Regions from separate parts of the Brevibacterium sp. 'Marine' genome, predicted to be linked through region 2. Evidence: riboswitches for the same ligand, from Rfam matches in the RefSeq annotation. Region 2 holds a riboswitch; the other holds the start of a gene.
What was found. A riboswitch is a leader RNA that binds a small molecule or an ion and turns the genes downstream of it on or off. The one in region 2 is predicted to bind thiamine pyrophosphate.
Positions count from the first base shown of each region.

Region 1: it holds a riboswitch for thiamine pyrophosphate, as region 2 does, so the genes downstream of both, thiC (phosphomethylpyrimidine synthase ThiC) here and HF684_RS05200 (ECF transporter S component) in region 2, are expected to answer to the same signal.

Region 1 covers NZ_CP051626.1:586,049-591,412, reverse strand. Annotated here, with positions in the region: gene HF684_RS02595 (DUF1684 domain-containing protein) at 1-410, opposite strand, end outside; gene HF684_RS02590 (M18 family aminopeptidase) at 546-1,850, shown strand; TPP riboswitch at 1,925-2,033, shown strand; gene thiC (phosphomethylpyrimidine synthase ThiC) at 2,029-3,837, shown strand; gene HF684_RS02580 (amidohydrolase family protein) at 3,936-4,727, shown strand; gene HF684_RS02575 (ABC-ATPase domain-containing protein) at 4,759-5,364, shown strand, end outside.
Region 2 covers NZ_CP051626.1:1,193,284-1,198,647, forward strand. Annotated here, with positions in the region: gene HF684_RS05190 (energy-coupling factor transporter transmembrane component T) at 1-118, opposite strand, end outside; gene HF684_RS05195 (ATP-binding cassette domain-containing protein) at 129-1,661, opposite strand; gene HF684_RS05200 (ECF transporter S component) at 1,661-2,287, opposite strand; TPP riboswitch at 2,310-2,418, opposite strand; gene HF684_RS05205 (FN3 domain-containing metallophosphoesterase family protein) at 2,565-4,526, shown strand; gene HF684_RS05210 (universal stress protein) at 4,563-5,364, opposite strand, start outside.

The DNA.
Region 1 (5,364 bases), 610 kb from region 2:
GCGTCGGCCTGGTCCGTGACCCTCGGCAGGGTCGAGGTGTCGCTGGGCACGGCCGGGCTCGTCGCCCGGGTCGGCCCCGAGTTGGTCACACCCGCGCCGTTCGCCCCAGTCCCAGCCCCAGGACCTCCCCCAGTCCCAGCCCCGGAACCAGTCGAATCCGAACCGTCTCCGCCGTCGCCGACCGCGCTGAGCAGGTCGAACGTCTCCGCCGCTGGACCGGCCTTGATTCCGGTGTCCAGGGACACGGTCACCCACCCGTCGTCGACGGTGAAGGTGCCGGGGGCGTCGGTCCAGGTCGATTCGTCCTCGAGCCAGTGCAGCCCGACGACGCTGAGCCAGCCGAACGGTTTCGCCAGTGCCGAGTTCCGTGAGTCGCGCCAGGTGTTCCACTCCGTCACGAACTGGTTCACGTCGAACACTCCTTGCCGTCGCTGGTGCGGCAGCAGGATCGCTGCTCCCGCCTGATTCTCGGACCCGGTGGCAACCCGGCGTCTGAGACCTGATCTTCTTCACCTCCAAACTACCGCAAACGATAGGCTGGGGAAATGAATGAATCACTCCCGAGACCGGATCGGGCCGCGACGACAGCGGCCGACCTCGGCGACTTCGTCAGCGCCTCCCCCAGCTCCTATCACGCGGTGGCCACCGCCGCGAAACGCCTGGAAGAAGCCGGATTCTCCCACCTCGACGAGTCCGTTCCCTGGGCGCTGACACCTGGGACCGGGCACTACGTCATCCGGGACGGCGCGCTCATCGCGTGGATGAATCCCACCGTCACCGAGGCGGCTGACCGGTTCCGTGTGTTCGGTTCCCACACCGATTCCCCGGCGTTCAAACTCAAACCCGGCGGCGAGTACACCGCTGAGGGCACCCGTCAGGTCGGGGTGGAGGTCTACGGCGGGCCGTTGCTGAATTCGTGGCTCGATCGTGAGCTCGCCTTCGCCGGTCGTCTCGGCCTCGCCGACGGCCGCATCGTGCTCGCCCGCACCGGACCGATCGCCCGCATCCCGCAGCTGGCGATCCACCTCGACCGTCAGGTCAACGAGGGGCTGACCCTGGACAAGCAGCGTCATACCGCTCCCGTCATCGGCCTGGCCGACCTCGCCGAGGCGGACATCATCGAACTGCTCGCCGCGTCCGCCGGAGTCGATGCCGAGACCGTCGTCGGCCACGATGTCTACACCATCCCCACTCAGGAACCGGCCCTCTTCGGTGCGGCCGAGGAGTTCTTCGCCTCGCCGAGGCTGGACAACCTGCTGTCCGTCCACGCCGGTGTCACCGCGCTCACCCAGCTCGATGCCGACGGCCTCGACGGCATCCCCCTGTTCGCGGCCTTCGACCACGAGGAGATCGGATCGAATTCGCGCTCGGGAGCATGCGGCCCGTTCCTCGCCGACGTCACCGAACGCATCGTCGCCTCCTTGCTGCCGCAGTCGACGCGCAGCGATTATCTCGCGTCGATGGCCTCCTCGGTGTGTGTCTCCTCCGATGCCGGGCATGCTGCTCATCCGAACTATCCGGAACGACATGACCCGCATGTCCGCCCCCGCCTCGGCGGCGGTCCCCTGCTCAAGCTCAACGCTCAGCAGCGCTACGCCACGGATGCGGTCGGCACGGCCGTGTGGTCGCAGGCATGCACGGCCGCTGGGGTCGACTACCAGGATTTCGTGTCGAACAATGCGATGCCCTGCGGGTCGACGATCGGACCGCTGACCGCGACCCGACTGGGAATGACCACCGTCGACGTGGGTCCGGCCCTGTACTCGATGCACTCGGCCCGCGAGATGGTCGCGGTCTCCGATGTGCTCGCTCTCGGTGCCGCTGCGAAGGCGTTCCTCCAAGGCAGCTGACCTCGCACCCCCGGCGGGCCTCGAATCCGCCGACACCGCGGTTGTCCTCACCACGACGATCGTGATACGAATTGCACGACCCCACGGGAGCCCGCTGCACGGGCTGAGATCGGACTGCATCGTCCGAGACCGTAGAACCTGATCCGGTTGATACCGGCGTAGGAAGTGAGGACTGCAGATGACTGCATTCACCCCTGAAACACCCGCCCCTGCCACGACTTCGTCTGACGCAGATTCGCACGACGAATTCACCCTCGAGCAGTATCCGACGCATTCGCCGGCGTGGGTCGACGACACGGAGCACGGCATCCGCGTTCCCGTGACCCGCATCGAACTCGAGGACTCGAACGGCCGGGCCAACGATCCCGTCGACGTCTACCGCACCGTCGGACCGGGCAGCACTCCGGAAGAGGGACTTCCAGCTCTGCGATTTCCGTGGATCGAGGATCGCCTCGACACCGAAACGTACGCAGCCCGCGGCCACCGCATCGCCGATGACGGTCGTGCCGCCGTCCGCCGAGGTGCCCCGTCGCAGCAGTGGAAGGGACGCAGACCGGTTCCGCGTCGGGCCAAGACCGGTCGCACGGTCACCCAGATGCACTACGCAAGGCAGGGCATCATCACCCCGGAGATGCGGTTCGTCGCACTCCGCGAGCAGTGCGATGTCGAGCTCGTGCGTGCCGAACTCGCCGCCGGTCGGGCGATCATCCCGAACAACATCAACCACCCCGAATCCGAACCGATGATCATCGGCAAGGCATTCCTCGTCAAGATCAACGCGAACATCGGCAATTCCGCGGTCACCAGCTCCATCGCCGAGGAGGTGCAGAAGCTGCGGTGGGCCGCGAAGTGGGGTGCCGACACCCTCATGGACCTGTCGACCGGCAATGACATCCACACCACTCGGGAATGGATCATCCGCAACTCCCCCATCCCCATCGGCACCGTCCCGATCTATCAGGCGCTGGAGAAGGTCGACGGTAATGCGAACGCGCTGACCTGGGAGATCTATCGCGACACGGTCATCGAACAGTGTGAGCAGGGTGTCGACTACATGACCGTCCACGCCGGTGTGCTGCTGCGCTATGTTCCGCTCACGGCCGACCGGGTCACCGGGATGGTCTCCCGCGGCGGGTCCATCATGGCCGGCTGGTGCCTTGCCCACCACGAGGAGAACTTCCTCTACACCCACTTCGACGAGCTCTGTGAGATCTTCGCCCGCTACGATGTCGCGTTCTCACTCGGCGACGGACTGCGACCGGGGTCCATCGCCGACGCCAACGATGCCGCCCAGTTCGCCGAACTCGACACACTGGCCGAACTCACCGAACGTGCGTGGGCCCACGATGTCCAGGTGATGGTCGAAGGCCCCGGGCACATTCCGCTCCACCTCGTACGGGAGAACGTCGAACGCCAGCAGGAGCTCTGCCACGGCGCACCGTTCTACACCTTGGGTCCGCTGGTCACGGATATCGCACCCGGATACGACCACATCACCTCGGCGATCGGGGCGACCGAGATCGCCCGCTACGGCACGGCGATGCTCTGCTACGTCACCCCGAAGGAGCATCTCGGCCTACCCGACCGCGACGACGTCAAGACCGGGGTGATCACGTACAAGATCGCCGCGCATGCCGCGGATATCGCGAAAGGCCACCCCGGCGCGACGGCCCGCGATGATGCGCTGTCGAAGGCTCGGTTCGAGTTCCGCTGGCGGGATCAGTTCGCGCTCGGCCTCGATCCGGAGACTGCCGAGGCGTTCCACGACGAGACGCTGCCCGCGGAACCCGCGAAGACCGCGCACTTCTGTTCCATGTGCGGGCCGAAGTTCTGCTCGATGCGCATCTCCCAGGACATCCGCGACACCTACGGCAGCGCCGAGGCTCAGGAGGCCCTGGCAGGAATGCAGCGGAAGAGCCGCGAATTCCTCGCCTCTGGCGGAGAGGTCTACCTGCCCGATCCGACCGTCGGCCTCAAGGCGGACTGACCGTCGTTCAGGGCGTGGCGCGTCTATCGCAGTGTGCACGATTCGACTGACGCGCCAGGCCGTGAACGAGCGTTGCGGAGGCGATGTAGGTTGACGGTATGAGCGAACTTCAGCGTGCCTTCGACGCGCATCTGCACATCATCGATCCGACCCATCCGCTGATCGAGAACAACGGCTATCTGCCCGACCCATTCACGGTCGCCGACTATCGCGCGAGGCTGCAGAGCCTGCCCGAGGTGGGAGTCGACGTCGCCGGAGGTGCCGTCGTCTCCGGCTCGTTCCAGGGCTTCGACCAGGGGTACCTCGTCGAGGCGCTGCGGGGGCTCGGCGGCAGCTATGTCGGTGTCACACAGCTGCCGGATGCGACCACCGATGAACAGATCCGCCGCCTCGACGAGGCCGGCATCAAGGCGCTGCGCTTCAATATCGCCCGCGGTGGTTCGGCCACTCTCGATGCCCTCGACAGCTTCGCCCGACGGGTCCATGACCTTGTCGGATGGCATGCCGAGCTCTATATCGACGCCCGCACCATCGATGCCGACCTCACCGCACGCATCGCCGCACTGCCGGCGGTGAGCATCGACCACCTGGGCATGCACGAGGACGGACTGCCCACCCTGCTGCGCCTCGTCGAGGCCGGGGTGAAGGTCAAAGCCACCGGTTTCGGTCGCGTGGAACTCGACCCCGCCGAGGCGGTCCGTCGCATCGTCGACACCGACCCGACCGCGCTCATGGTGGGCACGGATCTGCCGTCGACGCGGGCACGTCGCCCCTTCTCAGATGCTGATTTCACACTCCTCCTCCAGGTGCTCACCCCCACCGAGGCGGACGCCGTGTTCTGGTCGAATGCGGCGAGGTTCTACGGCCTCGAACCGTCATCCGCTGAGTAGACGTTCATCTCCGCCCAGTAGCATGAGTGAGATGAGTTCACGTCAGTCGAATCTCGCCTCCACTCTGCACACCCTCGACGGTCGCAGCTACGGCAATCTCAAACAGATCCGCGGCCGCTACACCTTCGGACCGGTCACCGTGTTCATCGATCGGGTCCAAGCCGATCCGTTCGCCTCCCCGTCGAAGGTCCGGGTCCGTGTCGATCGTGCCGATGCGAAGGTTCCGCTTGAGCTCACCACCGAGCGCGCCGATCGCATCGCAGCGGCCGACTACCTTCTCCGTGCCGGCAACGCGGTGCTCGCGAAGCTCGATCAACGCGCACTGATCCTCGGCCGCCCCGGGCAGGAGATCCTCGAACGGACGAACATCCTCATCGACGACGCCGGGCTCGAGGCACGTCTGCTCGTCAACCTTCCGGCCCGCGGCCGCCGCATCCTCGGCCACCAGGCCGCCGACATCCTCACTCGCGATCTGCCCGAATTCGCCGAACGACTCTTTCTCTTCGACCGCTGGTCGGACGCCCCGGCAGGCAGGGGAGGGAACACTCCCGCCCCATCGGCCCACGGGCTCGCCGACCACGTCCAGCTGCACCGGGATCAGCTGGAACTGCGCAGCCGCCTCGGCGAGGCCGGACTC
Region 2 (5,364 bases):
TGAGCGCGACTGCGATCTTCGTCAGCGGATTGCACCGAGCCAAAGCGGTGGAACGCACCACGGGGATGAGCTGCCCCGGATCTTCTACGGCGGCCTCGGGGGCGGGGCGAGAATGCATATCGAGACTGTCACTCACCGCTATCACCCGCCTTGACATGCGAATCCGACTCATTGTCGCCGACTCGTGCAGCGCTGCTGCGGTCGCCGAGCTCGAGGAGATCGGCGCCGATGGCCTCGAGGAGCGCCAGATCGTGGCTGACCGCGACCACCGCGGAGCCGTGTTCCAAAGCATCGAGGAACATCTCCACCAACCCCGCCCACGTCAGCGCATCCTGACCGAAGGTCGGCTCATCGACGATGAGCACCCGGGGCCGGGGAGCCAGCATCGCCGCCACCGACAGGCGTCGCTTCTCCCCACCGGAGAGACTCTGCGGATGAGCCTGCGCCAACCCGACGAGCCCGAGCCCCTCAAGAAGCTCATCCACCCGTGCCTGCGACTCGGCGGCAGACCACCCTGCCAGCCGGGGACCCAGTTCGAGTTCGGCCGCCACGCTCGAAGTGAGGAACTGGTGGGCTGGTTCCTGGAAGACCATGCCGATGCGCGCCGCCAACTGCTTCGACGGCCACGCGAACGGTCGGGGTCGTTTGGCTCCTTCCCGCAGGGCCGCCTCGGCGAAGACCTGCCCGGAGAATTCGGGCAGCAGGCCGGCCAAGGTCAGGGCCGTGGTTGATTTGCCTGCCCCGTTGGCGCCGACGATTCCGAGCGCCTGACCGGCGCTCAGTCTCAGGTCCAAGCCGGTCGCGGCGGGGGTGGCCATGCGCGGTCGAGCAACACTGAGCCGATCTGTGCGCAGCAGAACCTCGCCGAGGCGGCCCGACGTCCCACCGCTTCCTGCGGCCCCGCCTCGGCGCGGGGTGGGGGAGTCCTGCGGAATCCAGATGCCGCAGCCGATGAGCGTTTCGGTCAGGTCCGGATCGGAGAAGATCCGCTCGGGCGGACCTTGGGCGACGATCCCGTCACGGCCGAGTACGACGACACGGTCGACGTGCTCGATCCACAGCTCGACCCGGTGTTCGACGACGAGCATGGTCGCCTGTGTCTCGGCCTGCACGGTGAGCACGGCATCGCGGACCTCGGTCGCCGAGGCGGGATCGATATTGGCGGTCGGTTCGTCGAGGACGATGACCTCCGGGGCCATCGCATGGATCCCGGCCAGAGCCAGCCGCTGCTTCTGCCCGCCGGACAGAGCGGCACTCGGATGCTCCGGGGCCAGATCGAGTCCCAAGGCCTGCAGAGATCTGGGAACCTGAGCCTCGATGACCGCGGCCGGGAGTCCGAGGTTCTCCATCCCGAACGCCACATCATCACCGATGCGGGAGAAGATCACCTGCGAATCGGGATCTTGGAGGACCAGCCCGGTGCATCCTCGGCGAGGATCCGGTTTCTCACCGCCGACGAGGAGTTCACCGGTGGCCTCACCCGATTCCTCGGGCAGGACACCGGCGACGGCGTGGAGGAACGTCGATTTCCCGGCTCCGGAGGCGCCGAGCAGCAGCACCTTCTCTCCGGCCGCGATCTCCAGGTCGAGCGGACCGACCGCCGGTGCCTCACGGTCGGTGTGCGTCCATGAGAAGCCCGCGGCCGTGATCGGCAGCGCCATCAGCGACGGCCGGAGGCGAAGGAGCTCAGAGCCCCGGTGGCCGCGATCGCCCGGTAGGCGTACCACGCGCCGATCCCGGAGATGACGAGGCCGGAGATGATCGCACAGACCGCGTAGATCGCCTGGAAGCCGAACTGCCATTCGGCGTTGTACATGATGTTCTCGCTCACGGCCATGAACGCCGCGGCCAGCACGCCCGAAGCGGCGGTGACCCACAGGGTGAAGCGTTTGTAGCCGAAAGCGGCGAAGACGAGTTCGGCACCGAGGCCCTGCAGCAGACCCGAGAGCAGAACGGTCGCCCCGAAGTGGGAGCCGAGCACGGCTTCGACGATGGCGGCGATGAGTTCGCACAGGAGCGCGGCACCGGGTTTGCGGATGATGGCACCGGCCAGCGGACCGGCCAGCACCCAGAGACCGGCGATGAGGCCGATCGACGGCGGGAATGCCTGGAAGGCGAGTTCGAGGACCTTCCAGCTCAGCGCGAGAACCCAGAAGACGAGTCCCACCGCGATGCCGAGCACGGCGGTGGTGACATAGTCGACGACCCGCCACTGCTTGGATTTCGGCGCCGCGGTGAAGGCCCGCGCGCGGGCGGGGGTGGTGGTCGGCGCGGTGGTTTCCGGCATTGTGCCTCCTCATATCAAGGAGGGGTGAAGAGTCTCGACTTCCTTCGGCGGTACTGACCGCATCAGGTTCGAGGGTCTGCAGCTTCTTCTGCACTCTCAGCGCCCCTGACGGCGCTCCCCTGTCGTAGCCACCACTGTACAACAGGTGAGCGAAGCAGCGACCGGGAGCGGAAGCGACGCGGAGGCCGGGATCCGTCATCGACGATTCACCTCCCGTTCCCTGTCTCGTCGACGGGCCTCGAACGACCAGACACTACTGATCGGTAGGAATGGGCGGGTGAACACTCAACGACTCAAGCGACCACTCAGTGCCCTGTCCGCCGCCACCCTGCTCGCCGCTCTGGTGGCGGCCCCGGTGCCCGTGCGCGCCGAACCATCTCTCGGCTCGGGCGGACCGAGTGCGACCGCGAGCCAGGACCCGACGGACACGCCCGCCGAGGCGGATGCGGGGAGTGAGGCGATCACCGACGCGGTGCTGCAGGTCGGGGCCGACTCGACGACGCGCAACCTCTCGTGGATGAGTGAGAGCTCCGGCGGGGGAGAGGTCCGGTGGGCACCGGTGAGTGAACTCGAGGGAGGTGAACTTCCCGCCGACGCGGCAGCGGCTGAGACCACGGACTCCGGTCTCGCCACCGACCTCAAACGCCACTACAACCACGCGAGCATGACCGACCTGGAACCCGACACCGACTACGCCTACCAGGTCGGCAGCGACGAGGACGGGTTCACCGAGGTGCAGCGGTTCACCACGGGATCGTCCGGAGGAGATGACGAATTCCTCGTCTTCGGCGACCCCCAGGTCGGCGCCGGAGGCGGAGATCCCGACGACGCGGCCGGTTGGGACCGGACCCTGTCCTCGGCAGTGGCCACCGCCGACGACCCGAGCTTCTTCTACTCGCTGGGAGACCAGGTCAACTCCGCCGGCAACCAGGAGCAGTATGCTCAATACCTGGCACCGGAAGCGACCCGCACGATCCCGCAGGCGACGACGATCGGCAACCACGATGTGTCTTCGAAAGCCTACGAGCAGCACTTCAACCGACCCAATGTGAGCCAGGACCACGGCGGTGGCGGCGTCATCACCTCCGGCGGCGACTACTGGTTCATCGAAGATGGAGTCCTGTTCCTCAACATCAACTCGAACAGCCCGGACGTGGATGCCCACGCCGAGTTCATCGACGAGGTCGTCGCCGAGCACGGAGACCAGGCACGCTGGACTGTTCTCGGGTTCCACCACTCGATCTATTCGACGGCAACCCATTGGGACGACATCGACGTCAAACGGCTGCGGAAGGCGATCCCTCCGGTCGCGGCCCGCAATGACATCGACCTCGTCGTCTCCGGCCATGACCACATCTTCAACCGCACCTTCCTCATGGACGGCGAAGGCAAGCGAGTGGAAGGGTCGGAAGCGGGAGCCGAGGAAGAGAAGGAAGACGGGCAGACGCTCTACCTCACGCTGACCTCCTCGTCAGGGTCGAAGTTCTATGACTACGTTCCCGGCCTCGACTGGGAAGGCAAGAGCGTCCACAACGACGTGCCCGCTTTCACCCGGGTTCGAGTCAGCGACGAAGCGCTGCGAGCGACGACCTATGAGGTGCCGGCAGGCGGGGCACCCGCCGATGGTGAGCGCGCGGAAGCTCAGGCCGCATCCGAGCAGATCGACGATGTCGAACTCAGGCGCGCCGAGGCGGAAGAACCAGCCCCGGATGACGATGCGGAGGCCGGCGCCGGTTCCGATGCCGGCTCCGACTCCGCGGCAGGTGCTGATGACGCAGGTGCAAACGATGACGCCGACAGTGCAGGAACGAGCGACGACGCAGACGCAGGTTCCGAGGATGCCGGAACCAGCGACGACGTGGACGCAGGTGCCGATGGCCCGAGTGCAGATGCCGACGCTGGTACGGGCGGCACCGCCTCCGACAGCGCCAGCTCCGACGGTGCTGCCTCGGGTGATGTCGGGTCTGACGGTACCGACGACGGCAACGGATTCGATGCCGGCACGGCAGATGCCGGCACTGCCGACTCCGGCTCCGAGGCAGATGCAGCCGAGGCGAACGCCGTAGGAACGGGCGATGATTCGGATTCCTCCGGGACCGCCTCGGCGAGTGGGGATGGAGACCTGCCCCGCACCGGCGGTGGGCTCGCACTACCCTTGGCCGTCGGCGCGGGAGCGCTGGCACTCGGCGCGACACTTCTCTTGGTGAGCCGTCGCCGTCGAGGTGCCGGGCTCGGCTGATCAGCACTTCCTGGCTGATCAGCACGGCGCTGCCGATCAGCTCGGAACCACCATGATCGGTCCTTCTGCATGGTTGAGGACTCCGCGCGAGACCGATCCCAGCAGAGCGCTGCGGATCCGCCCGCGCCCGCGGGTGCCCAACACGGTCAGCTGAGCGCGGGAGCTGATCTCGACGAGGGTCTCGGTCGGATCGCCGACCGGCACCGAGGTGGTCACCGTCAGATCCGGGAACTGCTCGGACAGCGTCGCGGCCTCCTTCTCCAGACCTTCGGCCAGCTGCTTCTGCCGACGCGCGGTGACCTCGGAGCTGAGTTCGAGATCGGGGTACCAATAGAGCCACTCCTCACCGGCCGGCAGCACCACGACGAGTTCGAGCTCCGCTCCGCGTAGGGTCGCCTCGGCGGCTGCCGTGAACATGGCGACCCGACTGGTCTCGGACCCGTCGACGGCGACGACCACCGGGTCTGTGTCCGCAGATGCTGAAGTCGACCGTTCGGGAACAACGATCGTCGGGCAGTGAGCGTGGGCAGGCAGAGCCGTGGACACGGAGCCGAGGACGCGGCCCATGAAGCCGCCGCGCCCGCGGGCACCGACGATGACGACCTCGGCATCGGCGCTGAGCGTGACGAGCGCACCGGCGGAGTTGCCGGGCGCCGTGCGGAAGGACGTCTCACCGGAGTAGTCGCGCAGAAGGTCGACCGCCTCGGCGAGGGTCTTCTCTGCTTTCGTCTTCGCCTTGTCATCCTCGGGCTCGCTGGGGATGGAGGCCATATTCGGGTAGATCATCGTCGGCAGCTCATAGGCGGTGACGACGGTGAGAACGGTTCTGCGTCGTTCG